One region of the Listeria sp. ILCC792 genome, then DNA from elsewhere that is predicted to be linked to it. Evidence: riboswitches for the same ligand, from Rfam matches in the RefSeq annotation. Region 1 holds a riboswitch; each other region holds the start of a gene.
The links. A riboswitch is a leader RNA that binds a small molecule or an ion and turns the genes downstream of it on or off. The one in region 1 is predicted to bind S-adenosylmethionine.

Region 1 (5,201 bases):
AATAGTTGGACGTTTATGCTTGAATTCGCCAAGCTGCTGCGCGCTGACTTCCAAAAACCCGTCATCGCCATTACCGGTTCCGTCGGGAAAACCACTACTAGAATGCTCCTCACACATGTATTTAGCGACCAAAACGTGCTCGAAAACCGCGGCAATCACAATACCCGCTTCGCAATACCGCTCTACATGGCACAACTCATTCAAAACCCAGATATTCTAAATCTCGAAGTTTCATTAAACGCGCTAAACGGCTTTGATACGGGCTCCATGTCGAAACTCATCAAGCCGAACATCGTCATCATCACGTCAATTGGCGAGGCGCACCTAAGTTCGATGAAAGACACGAAAACCATCGCACTGTATAAAGGTAAAGTGTTGGAAGGGGCTAATGAAGATACGGTCGTCATTTTGAACGCAGATATTGGCAAAGAAGAACGCGAAATTCTATTAAACAAAGCGAAAAAATATACGAATCGTGTATTGACATACTCGGCGAGGAACAATGCGGCGGACGTTAGATTGATAAGCGTAAAACATGAAAAGTTTTATGATGAACTGGAAATTGCGTTTTTTGAGGAGAAACTTACATATTGTTTGCCGACTGGTTCGACGGGCCTCATTGAAAACAGTTTGGCGGCGCTACTTGCGTACTGGCAAATTGCTGGCGAAACAAACGGGGCGATTGTTAAAATGGAAACGTTCAAGCCGCTACCAAAAACGATGGAAATGATTCCACTCGCTTTACCAAATGGCGGATTTGCCTATATGGTGGATGATTCGCATAATGCGGCGGTGCCTTCGATGCTGAATGCGATTGACTATTTTAAGTCGCACAAGCAATTTTATCGCGGGAAATCGGTTTTAATCGTTGGGCAAATTGCGGATTTAGGGGAGAAAGGTCCTGAAGTGCACGTTAAAATTATGAAGGACGTGCTAGGCAGTGACGCCGATTATATTTTTGGTTATGGCAGCTTGTTTGAAGGTTTGTTTAAACAAAACCAAAATGAGCGAATTCGGTGGTTCAGCAATTTAGTGGACTTGCGAAGCCTCTTGCGCGACATTTTGACGGAAGATAGTTTGCTCGTGTTGAAGGGTTCTGTGACGGGTAGCGATTTCCATAAATTGGGTGGCTTGCTGAAAAGGGAATACCAAAAAAGAGAAGGCTAAAATGCCTTCTCTTCTGTTTTTTGAAGCAAAAACTCGGATAGGATTGGGGCGAATTTTGGGACTTCGGATTGGACTAAAAAGGCGTCGTGTCCGTAGTCGGAATCAATTTCGTGGTAGGAAACTGGGACGCCAGCTGTTTTTAAGAGTTCGAAATCGCGTCTTAGGTCGCGAATGCGGAAAAGCTGGTCGGACGTAATGCCAATTAAAAGGTAAGGCACTTGAATGTGCGTATAAGATGGCGCTGCCCCGTCTTGACTGCGGATGACATCGAACAGGTCAATCGCCTTTGTCAAATAAAGGTAGCTGTTAGCGTCAAAGCGTTCGACAAAGCTGTCACCTTGATATTGTAAATAGGATTCGATTTGGAAATGTTCTTTGGAGAAGGTGTCTTTTGAGCTTTCGTCCACTGTGAAGCGTTCAAAGCGCTGGGAGAAAAGTTCGCTTGTGCGATACGTCATCATGCCAACCATGCGAGCGGTTGCGAGGCCGCCTTCTGGTTGTGTGAGATAGTTGCCATCGTTGAATTCAGGGTCGTTTAAAATCGCCATTCGCTGGATAAGATTAAATCCGATGGCATCAGGGCTTGCCGCAAGTGGTGAGGCGATATTGATGACGGAACTGACGGCGTCCGAGTAGCTCACAGCCCATTCCGTTGCCTGCATGCCGCCCATTGATCCACCAATGACGGCTTTTAATTTTGTGATGCCAAGCGTTTTGATGAGTTCATATTGAACGCGAACGATATCTTTTACACTAAAACGTGGGAATGATAGGCGATACTGTGCGCCTGTGTCTGGATTGACGGACGAAGGGCCTGTCGAGCCGCTACAGCCGCCAAATACGTTTGTGCAAATAATAAAATAGCGCTTTGTGTCGAGTGCTTTTCCTGGGCCAATGTAATCGTCCCACCAGCCTGGTGCGTCAGTTTCGTGATGCTTCGCCGCATGGGCGGTTCCGGTAAGTGCATGTTCAAGCAAAATCACATTTGTTTTATCATCATTTAGTGTTCCGTAGGTTTCATAACCGATTTCAATCGGCTGAAGTCTTGCTCCGTTTTCCAAAATAAAAGCTTCTTTTTGAAATAATAATTGTTGTTTTAATCCCATTTTTAGACACCCTTTCATGAAGTTGATACGTGCGGAGCGTGCAAAAAACCCCTCCTAGCAAAAAATAAGCCAGAAGGGGTAGATATGTAAGAACGACTACCGACTTATCTTTCAGAATTAACTGCTGGAATTAGCACCGTGATCATTTGTCCGGTTGCTAAGGCTTCATCGGGCCAGTCCCTCCGCCTTTCTTGATAAGAAAACATATGAAATTAAGTTTAATCATAAGCGTGTTCAGACAATTTGTCAAGCAGGCGGAAAAGTTGTTTTTCTGTTTTTTAGGCTGATAAAATGGAGTAGGGGTGCTGGAAATGAAATTTAAGATTGTTAAACGAAAAATTCACGATATTCCAGTTTTGGAAATTACGAGTAAGACGAGCGTAGACAAGCCGCTACCTTTAGCGATTTATTATCATGGCTGGCAGACAAGCAAAGAACTCGTTTTAACACAGGGGAGAAAGCTAGCGAGTCGAGGGTTCAGGGTGTGCCTTCCGGACGCGCCAAACCACGGTGAGCGCCACCAAACTGTGTCCTCGGTCATTTCCTTAACATTTTGGAACAGCATTCAAGGAAATTTAGCAGAATACGAATTTATTCGCGACCATTATTTGGCGCAAAGTCTCACGACAGAAATTTTTGTCGGCGGCGTTTCGATGGGCGGCATTACCACGTGCGCGCTCCTAACGCATCACCCTGAAATCAAGGCAGCAGCTTGCATCATGGGCGAACCAAGCCCACTCAGTTTTCGCGCCCGCACCATTAGCCGGGCTAGTGAACGCCAAATTAAACTCCCGAGTGATTATGCGGATTTACTCGCTTGGCAAGAAAACTACGATTTGGATGGAAAGCCAGAAACCTTAGCGGGACGCCCGCTTTATATTTGGCATGGCACAGAAGACTGGAAAATCCCAATTGAAACCGTAAAAAACTTCGTCAAAAAAAATGCACCTAAGCCATACGGCGCAAATATTAAATTTGAAATTGGAGAAGGCGAAGGACATCTCGTTCAAATTGCCATTATGGATAAAGTGGCTGATTTTTTAGGTGGGGTCATAAAAGTTCAAAATGAAAAGAAATCATGGAAATCGTGAATTAAATTACACATAAAAAGTATAATTTTATATCTCTTTGTGACAAATATGTAAATTAAACTTAAATAGGTTTACACTTACGTAAAACGTGGTAAACTTATCTAGTGTTTACATAAATCATTAGGGAGGCAAAAAATGAAAACTTTTACTCGAATTTTATTACTAATTGCAGGAATTGCTATGATTGGCTTGGGAGTTTGGTTAATGTTCCACCCGCTTGTATCGCTATTAACATTTAGTTTTACAATTGCGTTTGTACTTCTAGTTTCAGGTATTTTTCATATTATTTCCTACTTTTCAAATCGCAAAGCGCAACATGTTTCTGGCTGGGTGCTAGCAGAAGGGATTTTATCTACTTTACTAGGTATCTTCCTACTATTTGACCAAATCGAAGGTGCTGCAACACTTGTACTTGTTTTTGCAATGTGGGTACTTTTTGCAGGTATTATGCGTACAATTGGCGCATTTGCTGCGAAACAAAACAACGTTCAAGGTTGGGGCTGGATTTTAACAATGGGTATTATCGGTATTCTTGTCGGTTTTATCGCGTTGTTCAACCCAGTAGTAAGCCTAGTTGGGATTGTATTTATTACAGGTACATTCTTTATTGTTGAAGGAATTGGCGCAATTTCTACTTTCTTCATCATGGGTAAAATGGATAAATAATTTCGAATACAAGGCGGTTGAGTATAGCTCAATCGCTTTTTTTGTGCACTCAAATGAAATGTTTTGAAAGAAAGTGATTGATTTTGACGGGAATAGATGTTATGATAACGGTGAACGGAGGGAATGAAATGTTAAATGCTGAGCGGAAAGAGAAAATTTTAGACATGCTGGAAAGCCTTGGTGTTGTAAAAATTTCAGAACTTGTAGCTAGTTTGAATTCATCTGAATCAACTATTAGGCGCGATTTGATTGAAATGGAAGAAGATGGATTACTAGAACGCGTACACGGCGGGGCGAAACTTTTGAAGCAACACAATTTGGAGCCAAGTATGGATGAGAAAACATTCAAACACGTTCATAGTAAGCAACAGATTGCAAAACGGGCAGCGGAGCTTGTTGCAGAAAATGATTGTATTTATTTAGACGCAGGTTCTACAACTATCGAAATGATTCCCTTTTTAGCAGATAAAAAAATTACGGTTGTGACGAATGGTTTAGGTCATGTTGAGCGGCTCGTCAATTTGCAGGTGGATGCTTATTTACTCGGTGGCAAAATGAAAGTGCATACAAAAGCCGTTGTTGGTGCGGTGGCGCTTGATAACATTGGAAACTATCATTTCGATAAGGTGTTCATTGGAGCGAATGCGATTCATCATGAATTTGGTTTTATGACGCCGGATACAGAAGAGGCGTTTTTAAAGCGCAAGGCGAGTCAGCTCGCAGGCGAAGTTTTCGTCGTAGCGGATCACTCAAAATTTGCGCAAGCAAACTTCGCAAAAATGTTCGAATTAAACGGTGCGACGCTCATAACGGATTACGTGCCGGTCAATAAAGCGGAGAGTTTTAGTCAAAAATTAAAAGTAATTGAGGTGGGGAAATGATTTATACGATTACGTTAAATCCGTCGATTGATTATATTGTGGAAGTGGCTGACTTGAAAATTGGCGATTTAAACCGAATGAAACGCGATTATAAGTTGCCTGGCGGGAAAGGGATTAATGTTTCTCGGGTTTTAAATCAACTCGGTGTGAAAACGATTGCAAGTGGATTTTTAGGCGGTTTCACGGGTCGCTTCATCGCAGAATGGCTGACAAAAGAAGGCATTGCAACTGATTTTGCGGATATTGCCGATGATACGCGAATTAATATTAAATTGAAGGCTGGGGACGAA
Region 2 (5,201 bases), on a different contig from region 1:
CGCAATTTTAGCTAAAATGGCACTTCCTGCTGTTGTTCCACCACCGTGCATAATAAGTCCCATACCAAATCCCATTAACACGCCAGCAAAAATAGCTGCGATAATCGTTTGGTCAGTTACAAAGGTTATATTTTCGGTTAGACGTAAAAAAAGTGATGTAAAAATAATGGCTATAATTGTAAGAATAATCGTCAACCGATCCAAAAATTTATATCCGATAATAAGCAAAATCCCATTGAAAATTAAAGTAGTAATAGCCGGTGCAATTCCAAGTGTGTAGTATAAAATCATCGTAAGTCCCGTAACACCACCTTCACCGAGATGGTTTGGAATCGCAAAAACGTTTACTGCTAGCGAAAAAATAAGCGCCCCTATAATAATTTTCGCAAAATTAAAAGCCCATTTTTTATTCATAGTATAACCCCTCTCTTTTCCTAGTGAGCAGAAAAAGACCCCGAGCATCCCAAAAGGGTGTCGGAGTCTTTTTGTAAAAAAGCATTAAGGCAATCGCCGTTAACTGTCTCACCATAAAAACATAAATTCTATTACTAAATTAGCATAAAATTTTTAAAATGGCAACTCAATTTTTTTAAGAAAATATCGCTAGAATAGGCATAAGATTAAGTAAAACAAGCCCTAACAAAACAGAGATGACAATTTTTATAACAAGTGGCTTTTCACTTTCTGCTTTTTTCATGTGGAAATCCTCCTTTGATGATTACTTTTTCCAATGAACAAATTCATTTTTTAGCGGCATATAAGTGGCCGTCTTTTTCTTGTAAACTTGAAGCGCTACAATAGCTCCTAAAGTTGCAGGAAAAACGATTGCCATCACAATCAGCAATGTTTGCTTCATGAAAATCGCCCCCTAGGTAGTGAATTATTATAGTATTAGTGTACCACATGCTTTGCCTAAGTAGCTATTTTTATAAATATTTTTCAACAATGGGTGTGATTTTTTCTTTATAGTTAAAAATATCTGTGACATTCACTAGCTCAAGTTCAGTTTTCTTTTCATCATTTAAAATAATAAACTTACGGGAGTTATTAATATAAAGTCTAAGAATCCATTTACGAATATTATCATCAATGAGAATGTTGAAATATGATTTGTTATCTCTGTAGTAAAGTCGTTCCAAATCGATTGAATCTTTTAATACTAGTTTCGTTGTAGCAAAAGCTTCAATTTCTTCTTCGGTTGTTATAGTTTCTTTTTCGTTTGTTTCATGTAGACTAGTTTCTTCATCTTCTTTGCTTAAGTTTACAGAATTATTTAGGGCAGCATTTAACTTACTATTCACTTGTTCAGAAATAAATTGTCTAAATCCTTTTTTGATAACTGGTGTGAATTTATCAATTACAGCTTTTGACTTTTTCCCCTCATAAATTTCGGTCATAATAAATTTTACAAACTCTTCACTAGGGTCATTTAATTGTTTGGTTAGAAATTCTTTTATAGCTCCAAGATATTTAAGATCAGAAGCTGCTTTCGAGATATTGATTAGGTCAAATTGTTCTTTATGAAACTTGAAAATTTCAGCTTCTTGTCCATCTTTTAATTCGGTTAAGTGAAACGAGAAGAAAGGTTTACTATCCATTTTATTCGTTTCATCTAAATCAGTATAAAAACGATATTCGTTACCATTTGTCAATATTCCGATTTTAGCAGAGGTTGTCCCAAAATATCGAAACAGTTGAGAATCGTGGTTGTTCAATTTTTCATTGATTGATTTAGCTTCAATTAAAATAAGTGGTTTCCCATCTTCTAATATGGCGTAATCTACTTTTTCTCCCTTTTTTATACCTACATCAGCAATGTATTCTGGTGAAAACTCTAAGGGATTGAAAATATCATAACCTAGAGTTTGAAAGAAGGGCATAATTAATGATGTTTTTGTGGCTTCCTCTGTAGTAATATTTTCCTCTAATTGCTCTACACGTGCGCTTACAGAAAAAAGTGTCTTAGAAAACTGTTCAAAATCCAATATCCTTCATCTCCTATTATTATAATGTGATTATTTTGATAGTCAAAAGCATGTTTAGGATGTATTGCTTTTCCCGAGTAAATAATCTGTACTTACGTCATATAAATCAGAAAGTTTTACAATCATTTGGGCATCAGGTTCACGTGTCCCGTATTCCCAGTTAGCATAAGTACCTAAATTTTTCAAACCAAGCTTATGTATAACCAGCGTTTTTGTCCAACCTCTGTCTTCGCGTAAGCTTGTGAGTCGTTCACTTAAAATGGTCATACTGGTACCTCCCTCATAGTTAGAATTATACAATATATAAACAGAAAATATAGTTTGTTAAACGAAAAGTGTAACATCTTAAATTGTATTAAAATATTACATGACACTAAAAAAACCGGTTATGCTAGATTTAAGCATGACCGGTTTTTTTAGTTGCCTTTTTCTTAGGCGTATTTGATTTTCTTTTAATGAGTGAAATAAGGCTGATGATGAGGGAAATGACGTATTCGCCAAAGCTTGCTAAGAATAATGCAATTGCAATTTCGGTTTGTTTCATACCACCACCATAAAAGCTGATAAAAAATATGATGCCACTGGCTACTAAACCTACCGTCGCCAAAAAGTACTTAAACCAGCGCCATTTCACAATGAATTCAAATAAAAGCAGAGCCGCAACAAAGCCTGCAAAAATAATTAAAGTTAGTGGAATTAATGTCATGTTTCTTCTCCTTATCGTTAATTTCGAATATATTTTTCTAATTTTAACCATTCTATCATACCACAGGTTTAAAAATATGATAAGGGGAAAGAAAAATACTAGGAGGTTTTGTCGATGAAAGATATCGTTTTTTATGATGGAAATTGCGAATTTTGCAAGGAAGTCAAACGAATAATGATGAAATTAGACAAAAAAGGCCAGCTAAAATGGCAGCCGCTTCAAACATACAAAGGGAGCTATTTTTCAGCAAGTGAACTACACGAACAGTTGCATGTTATAAGCGAAAATGGGCGTATTTATCGCGGCTTTTATGCCGTACGCAAAATCCTCATGCGCTTACCTTATTGGAAATGGCTAGCTGTAGCCTTATATCTTCCGGGAATTCCTTTTTTTGGCAGAAAAATATATCGCTTAATTGCGCGAAAACGTGGTAGAATAATGTATTATATTAGAAAATATCTGCCGCATAAAAATGTGAAGTGTTTGAAGAGGGAAGCGTGAATAGTTTGGAAATGCCATTTAATTTAGCCTTTAAAATTATTGAAAACGTCTATAAAAGTGAATCGAACATTCATGAACTTGTCAACGATCGTTCAAAATCAGGTAGGATGAATTTGCCAAGTAAAACGGATTTTTTATGGACGATTTACCAACTAGAAGAAGCCGGATATGTTTTTCGCTACCACAGCAACCACGGCATCCGTTACAGCAGAACAGAAAAAGGCGATTTATTATATGAAAAGTACAAGGATGTGCCACCAAATGAATGGCCGGAATTTTTAACAGTAAATTAGGGTTGCAACGGTATGTTCCGTATGTTATTCTAAAAAAGAACGAAATCAACTCTTATCCAGAGCGGTAGAGGGACTGGCCCTTTGAAGCCCAGCAACCTACACTTTTTGTTGTAAGGTGCTAACCTGAGCAGGAGAAATCCTGACCGATGAGAGCGAAGGTACGAACTTTCAAGCCTTTTCTCTATGCCTGTCTATGTAGAGAATAGGGCTTTTTTTCTTGCCATACGCGGATGGAAGAGATTAAAAGGAGGAACTATCAAATGACTGAAAATCGTCATTTATTCACGTCAGAATCTGTTTCTGACGGGCACCCAGATAAAATTGCAGACCAAATTTCTGATGCAATTTTAGACGCTATTATCGCAAAAGATCCAGATGCGCGTGTCGCTTGTGAAACGACCGTGACAACTGGACTCGTTCTTGTAGCAGGTGAGATTACAACATCTGTTTATGTGGACATCCCGAAAATTGTTAGACAAACGATTAAGGAAATCGGCTATACGCGTGCTAAATATGGTTTTGATGCAGAAACATGTGCCGTTTTAACAGCAATTGATGAGCAGTCGCCTGACATTGCGCAGGGCGTTGATGAATCTTTGGAATCGCGAAACGGAGAAAAGGAAACAGATTTACTTGCGACTGGTGCCGGCGATCAAGGCTTGATGTTCGGTTTTGCGACGGATGAAACAGAGGATTTAATGCCGCTACCGATTCATTTAGCGCATGCGTTATCACGAAAAATTGCTGAGTTAAGGAAATCCAAAACGCTTGATTATTTGCGCCCTGATGCCAAAACACAGGTGACTGTAGAATATGATGAAAACAACCAGCCTGTGCGCATCGACACGATTGTCATTTCTACGCAACATCATCCTGAGATTTCAAATGACACGATACGTGAGGACATGCTTAAAAAAGTCATTCATGCGGTCATCGAGGAAAACTTGTTAGACGCGGAAACAAAATATTTCATTAACCCGACAGGTCGGTTTGTTATTGGCGGCCCGCAAGGCGATGCGGGGCTCACTGGGCGGAAAATTATCGTAGACACTTACGGCGGTTATGCAAGGCACGGCGGCGGCGCTTTCTCCGGTAAAGATCCGACCAAAGTTGACCGTTCCGGTGCCTATGCAGCCCGTTATGTGGCTAAAAATATTGTAGCAGCTGGACTGGCGAAAAAGGTAGAAGTACAGTTAGCCTACGCAATTGGCGTCGCACACCCAGTTTCGATTTCTATTGAGACCTACGGAACAAGTGACTATTCTGAAAAAGATTTAATTGCAGCTGTACGTGCCAATTTTGATTTGCGTCCCGCGGGGATTATTAAAATGCTTGACTTGCAACGCCCAATTTACCGGCAGACAGCAGCATTTGGACATTTTGGACGTTCTGATTTAAACTTGCCGTGGGAGGAAACAAATAAAGTAACCGACTTAAAGGCTTTCTTAAATCAACTTGCAAGTAAACTATAATTTCGAAACGCTGCTTCTTTTAGCGGCGTTTTTTTATTATTGAAACTGTGCAAATCGTCGTGCTTTATGATATGATAGACGTTGTGTAATTGAGAAATCAAATGAAATTTAAAATAGAGGAGAATGTCAGAATGTGTGGATTTGTAGGATGCGTTCATGACCGCATTGCTGAAATTACTGGTGAAGAAAAACAAACGTTTATAGAAATGAATGATATGATTACCCATCGTGGACCTGATGATGA
Region 3 (5,201 bases), on a different contig from region 1:
TTTTTAAACCTTCAAGTTTAAGCGGTAGCGCGATATTTTCATATACAGTGGCCGTTTTAAGTAGATTGTAGCCTTGAAAAATCATTCCGATTTTACGTCTCGCGAAACGCAAGTTTTTCGCCGAAAGTTGTGCGAGATTGTCGTTTGCAATATGCACAGTACCTTCAGTTGGCTGTTCTAAAAAATTAATACAACGAACAAGCGTACTTTTTCCAGCGCCGCTATAACCCACAACACCGTAAATCTCACCTTTTTGGACGGAAAGCGAAACGTCCTTCACCGCCTGAACGCTTCGCCCGTTAACATTAAAAGTCTTGCTGACATGTTCTAGTTTAATCATGGTTACATCTCCCTAAAATGCAGGTACAACAGACCCATTAAATTCTTTTTCAATGAAGCTTTTAATTTCATCAGAATGGTAATATTTTTTAAGTGTATCGACAACTTCATCATCTTTATTTTCAGTTCTTACGACAAAAACATTTGGGTACGGATTGTCTTTCGTTGGTTCATGGAAAATCGCATCATCATTAATGGTGAGTCCAGCGCCCATCGCAAAATTGGTGTTGATGGCAGCTGCTTTTACTTCACCAAGTTGCGCTGGAATTTGCGAAGCTTCAAGTTCGATGATTTCTAAATCGAGCGGGTTTTCCGCGATATCTTTTTTCGTTGCTTTTTCTTCCACGCCGTCTTTCAACTTAATGACACCAGCGTCTTCAAAAAGTTTTAAGCCACGATATTCGTTCGAAGGATCATTTGGAACCGCAATTTTATCCCCCTTCTTAAGCTCTTTGATGTCTTTAATATCTTTGGAATAAATGCCCATTGGGAAAGCAACTGTCTTAAAGACTTGGTCGATTTTGTAGCCTTTATCTTTTTTCTGTGCATCTAAAAACGGAATCGTTTGGTAGTTATTCGCGTCTAAATCCCCATCGTTTAGCGCAGTGTTTGGCGTGTTATAATCGTCAAACGTTTTAATTGTGATGTCCAGCCCGTCTTTTTTAGCTAACTTTTTCACTTCCTCCGCAATTTGTTGGTGAGGTCCACCCGTTACGCCAATTGTAATCTTTTCCGTGCTTAACGTTTCGGATTTCCCGCCACCACATGCAGAAAGTGCAAGTAGTGCCGCGCCAGTAAATGCAATCAAAATTCCTTTAGTTCTCTTTTTCATTAAAAATTCCTCCCTAAATGTGTCTAAATTTAAATTTTTATAAACATTCTAGCTTGAGAGTGTGGACACAGCGTTTCGCCTTGTATTTATGTACTAGAAAAGTTTTTAGCACATAAATAAACCCCTCTACCATAAGAATAGAGAAGTTGAATGTGTTGCCTATTCGAACTCCTCTCATCTACCAAAATGGCTATACCATTTTGCTGGAATTAGCACCTTCACTTCAAAAAGTTAGGTTGCCGGGCGTCATCGGGCCAGTCCCTCAGCCTCTCTCGATAAGAGAACTACATTATAAAAACTTGTTACGTAAAAATATACCGATTTTTAAGGTGATTGTCAATGCTTTTTTAATGTTTTTTATTTCTAGACTAGACAAAATTGCTAGAAAACTTTAAGATATTTAACAATGAAACATAAAACGGGAGGCGTACGAAATGAGATTTTCTAAAAAGCTCGAAAATTTGCCAGAGCAATTTTTTTCAAAATTAGTACAAAATGTAAATCGCAAAATTGCAGAAGGGCATGATGTCATCAATTTGGGACAAGGAAATCCAGATCAGCCTACGCCGCAAAACATCGTAGAAGCACTAAAAAATGCCGCAGATGATGTGCAAAACCACAAGTATTCTTTGTTTCGCGGCAAGGCAGAACTGAAAGAGGCGGCTGCCAATTTTTATAAAAAAGAGTACGGGGTGACGCTAGATCCTGAAAAAGAAGTGGCCATTTTGTTTGGGACGAAGACGGGGCTTGTGGAGCTGCCGATGTGTCTGCTTGACCCCGGCGAAAAAATGCTCCTGCCTGACCCTGGCTACCCAGATTACTTGTCTGGCGCGGTTTTAGCGGACGCCGAGTATACATTAATGCCTCTTTTGGAGGAAAATCAATTTCTACCGGATTATGCTTTGATAGATGAGGCGACGCGGTCAGATGCGAAGTTGATGTATTTAAATTATCCGAACAATCCAACGGGCGCTATCGCTACAGAGAAGTTTTTCGAAGACACCGTCTCGTTTGCTAAGGAAAATGAGATTGCCGTCGTGCATGATTTTGCTTACGGGGCTATCGGTTTCGGCGCCAAACCAATTAGTTTCCTCCAAACAGAAGGGGCGAAGGATGTCGGAATTGAGCTATACACGCTATCCAAAACATACAATATGGCCGGCTGGCGAATTGGTTTCGCTGTCGGGAATGAAACGATGATTGAAGCCATCAATTTAATCCAAGACCATCTGTATGTGAGTCTTTTCCCTGCCATTCAGGATGCGGGGATTGAAGCACTTAGAGGCTCCCAGGAAGCTGTCAGAAAGCAAAATGAGCGTTACGAAAGTCGAAAAAATGCCTTTTTAGACGCGTGTTCGGAAATCGGCTGGGAAGCAGTCATTCCAAGGGGCTCGTTTTTTGCTTGGATGAAAGTGCCCGAAAACTTCACGAGCACAAGCTTTACAGAGCATTTGCTCGAAAAAGCTAATGTGGCGGTGGCCGATGGAAGTGGCTTCGGCGAGTGCGGAGAAGGTTACGTCCGAGTGGGCCTTCTAATGGACGAGGAGCGACTTAGGGAAGCAGTAAGCCGCATTGGGAAATTAGATTTATTTAAAGCAACGACTTATAGCCTCTAAAAAATAGTTGACGATTTTTGGCAAGCATGGTTTAATGGTGAAGTGCCCTTTTTAAGGTGCTCACTTGGTTCCGTGGTGTAGGGGTTAACATGCCTGCCTGTCACGCAGGAGATCGCGGGTTCAAATCCCGTCGGGACCGTTTGAATTTTAAAAAGTTTGTAGACTTTGTCGTCTGCAAACTTTTTTTATTACCCTGACAAACTGTTGTCAGAGCCCGGTGCTATACTGGAGCTGAAAGGGAGGTAATAAAAATGAATTATCAAGTTAGCCATTTTGAAGAAATAAAAGTGACTGGAGAACACGTGCACATTAGTAATGATGACCCGAATATGAGTGAGAAATTTACGGAACTTTGGCAAGGGTTTTATCAAAATCATGCTACAATGGATATGGAAACAAAAGTATACGGTGTGTATTTTAATTTTGAAGGTGATTATGAAAAACCGACTTCCTTATCGTATGACGTGCTGGCAGGTGTAGCTACGGCAGACGGGGAGGTCACAATTCAAAATGGAAAATATGCCCGCTTTACAGTGGTTGGAAATCCAATGACGGCGCCAGCAGCACTTTGGCAGGAAATTTGGCAGACGCAATTGGAGCGCACTTGCGTGACGGATTTTGAATTATATTATCCCAATCCAGATATTGAAAAAACGCGGATTGAAATTTATATTGGAATAAAATAAACACGCTATTTTAAACGAGAGGGGAAAGCCGTTCATGCGTTTTAATCGAATGTTAGCCATTGTGTTGCTGTTAGTCAGCAAACGGAAAGTGACAGTTCAAACTTTGGCCGATTTTTTTGAAGTATCAGAACGAACCATTTATCGCGATTTGGAAGCACTAGATTATGCTGGTATACCGATAATTTCGACACCGGGGTTTAATGGTGGGATTAGCATTATGGAGAACTACTATTTGGATAAACAATTGTTTTCCTCGCTCGATTTTAAATACGTGCTGCTTTCGCTTTATCGGTTGAATATTGAAAATGACCCAAATAAAACGGCAATTATTGAAAAGCTACAATTGCTGTTCGATGCCGAAGAATTACAACAAATTGAACAGCATGCACATCAAGTTGTGGTGGATTTTTCGTCTTGGCAAGGCACCAAAACGGATGACGCGAAATTTATGCGCATCCAAGAAGCCATAAAAAGCAATCACCAACTAATGTTCACATACACCAAATTAGATGGGCATAAGAAGCAACGCATGATTGAACCCTATCAATTGCTTTTCAAAAGTGGCCGCTGGTATTTAAGTGGTACAGAAGAAGGCGCTCCAAAATTGTTTTTGCTAGACCGAATCAAACACATCGAACTAGGTCAACCATTTAATCCTAATCTAGCGTATTATGAACGCGATTTCATTTGGCGAAAGCAGAATATGCTTGAATTTGTGTTGCGAATTGATCGCTCGATTTTTCATATTTTTGAAAGCTGGCATCAAGTGGAAATTATAGAAGAAGCGGAGCCATTTTTACGGCTGAAAATTATTGCCGAACATAATGCTTGGCTGGAAACATTTATTTTAGGCCTCGGCAGCGCCTGCATCGTGGAAAGCCCAGCTTCACTACGCGCCCTAGTAAGCGCGCAAATTTCGGACATGTATAAAAATTATAAAGGAGATGATAATAGTGGCGAGACCAACAACTAAAGCAGATTTTATACAAGCCTCAAACGAAAAGTATCAACAACTCATACATATGTTAGAGGAAATGCCAAATGAAGTGAAGTTAGCCGCGTTTCAGTTGGCCGACATAAATAAAAAAGAAGCACACTGGAATAGGGATAAAAATATCCGCGATGTCCTCATTCACTTGTATGAATGGCAAAAATTACTTTTAGATTGGGTAGAGCCCAATTTAAAGGGGGAGAAAAAGCAATTTTTGCTGGAAGGCTATAACTGGAAAACTTACGGCGCAATGAACATCGTTTTTTTGGAAAAGCATCAGCAAACAGCATACCCGGCAGCGCTACGCTTATTGCAGGAAAGTCATGGCCAAGTTATGCAACTTGTTGAGCAATTTTCTAACGATGATTTGTTTAAAAAAGGGGTTTTTACTTGGAGCGGTGGAAGCACGCTTGGCAGCTATTTCGTTTCGGCGACGTCAAGCCATTATGAGTGGGCACTTAAAAAATAGCTTATTTCAAGAAGCGACTGTAAACGATATGTTTGCAGTTGTTTTTTTGTTACGGGAAAAATCTTCATATTTAAAATGGACTATGCTAGCTGTAATAATTCAGATAATTTTCGAACTGTGCTATAATAAAATTATGGTCTTCTATTTGTATAGAAGTGAACAAGCTAAAGACGCCGTCGGAAGCGTCCAGGGAGAAGGACTTCCGCACCACAGTCTTAATGATAAACAATTTTTAGGAGAATGCCGGCAGAACCGGAAAAATCCAATT

Region 2: it holds a riboswitch for S-adenosylmethionine, as region 1 does, so the genes downstream of both, metK (methionine adenosyltransferase) here and CFS60_RS09520 (homoserine O-acetyltransferase) in region 1, are expected to answer to the same signal.
Region 3: it holds a riboswitch for S-adenosylmethionine, as region 1 does, so the genes downstream of both, CFS60_RS11800 (MetQ/NlpA family ABC transporter substrate-binding protein) here and CFS60_RS09520 (homoserine O-acetyltransferase) in region 1, are expected to answer to the same signal.

The regions. Positions count from the first base shown of each region.
Region 1 covers NZ_FYBO01000008.1:43,300-48,500, forward strand. Annotated here, with positions in the region: gene CFS60_RS09515 (Mur ligase family protein) at 1-1,167, shown strand, start outside; gene CFS60_RS09520 (homoserine O-acetyltransferase) at 1,164-2,273, opposite strand; SAM riboswitch class I at 2,375-2,474, opposite strand; gene CFS60_RS09525 (alpha/beta fold hydrolase) at 2,585-3,364, shown strand; gene CFS60_RS09530 (HdeD family acid-resistance protein) at 3,500-4,030, shown strand; gene CFS60_RS09535 (DeoR/GlpR family DNA-binding transcription regulator) at 4,159-4,911, shown strand; gene pfkB (1-phosphofructokinase) at 4,908-5,201, shown strand, end outside.
Region 2 covers NZ_FYBO01000014.1:30,795-35,995, forward strand. Annotated here, with positions in the region: gene CFS60_RS12595 (YitT family protein) at 1-414, opposite strand, end outside; gene CFS60_RS13945 (hypothetical protein) at 719-856, opposite strand; gene CFS60_RS12600 (type I restriction endonuclease) at 927-1,985, opposite strand; gene CFS60_RS12605 (helix-turn-helix domain-containing protein) at 2,040-2,252, opposite strand; gene CFS60_RS12610 (hypothetical protein) at 2,383-2,691, opposite strand; gene CFS60_RS12615 (thiol-disulfide oxidoreductase DCC family protein) at 2,806-3,192, shown strand; gene CFS60_RS12620 (DUF3116 family protein) at 3,189-3,485, shown strand; SAM riboswitch class I at 3,535-3,638, shown strand; gene metK (methionine adenosyltransferase) at 3,746-4,957, shown strand; gene asnB (asparagine synthase (glutamine-hydrolyzing)) at 5,089-5,201, shown strand, end outside.
Region 3 covers NZ_FYBO01000012.1:60,700-65,900, reverse strand. Annotated here, with positions in the region: gene CFS60_RS11805 (methionine ABC transporter ATP-binding protein) at 1-340, opposite strand, end outside; gene CFS60_RS11800 (MetQ/NlpA family ABC transporter substrate-binding protein) at 353-1,171, opposite strand; SAM riboswitch class I at 1,343-1,453, opposite strand; gene CFS60_RS11795 (pyridoxal phosphate-dependent aminotransferase) at 1,606-2,787, shown strand; tRNA gene CFS60_RS11790 (tRNA-Asp) at 2,854-2,926, shown strand; gene CFS60_RS11785 (GyrI-like domain-containing protein) at 3,039-3,473, shown strand; gene CFS60_RS11780 (YafY family protein) at 3,508-4,446, shown strand; gene CFS60_RS11775 (ClbS/DfsB family four-helix bundle protein) at 4,427-4,933, shown strand; gene CFS60_RS13940 (hypothetical protein) at 4,875-5,201, shown strand, end outside.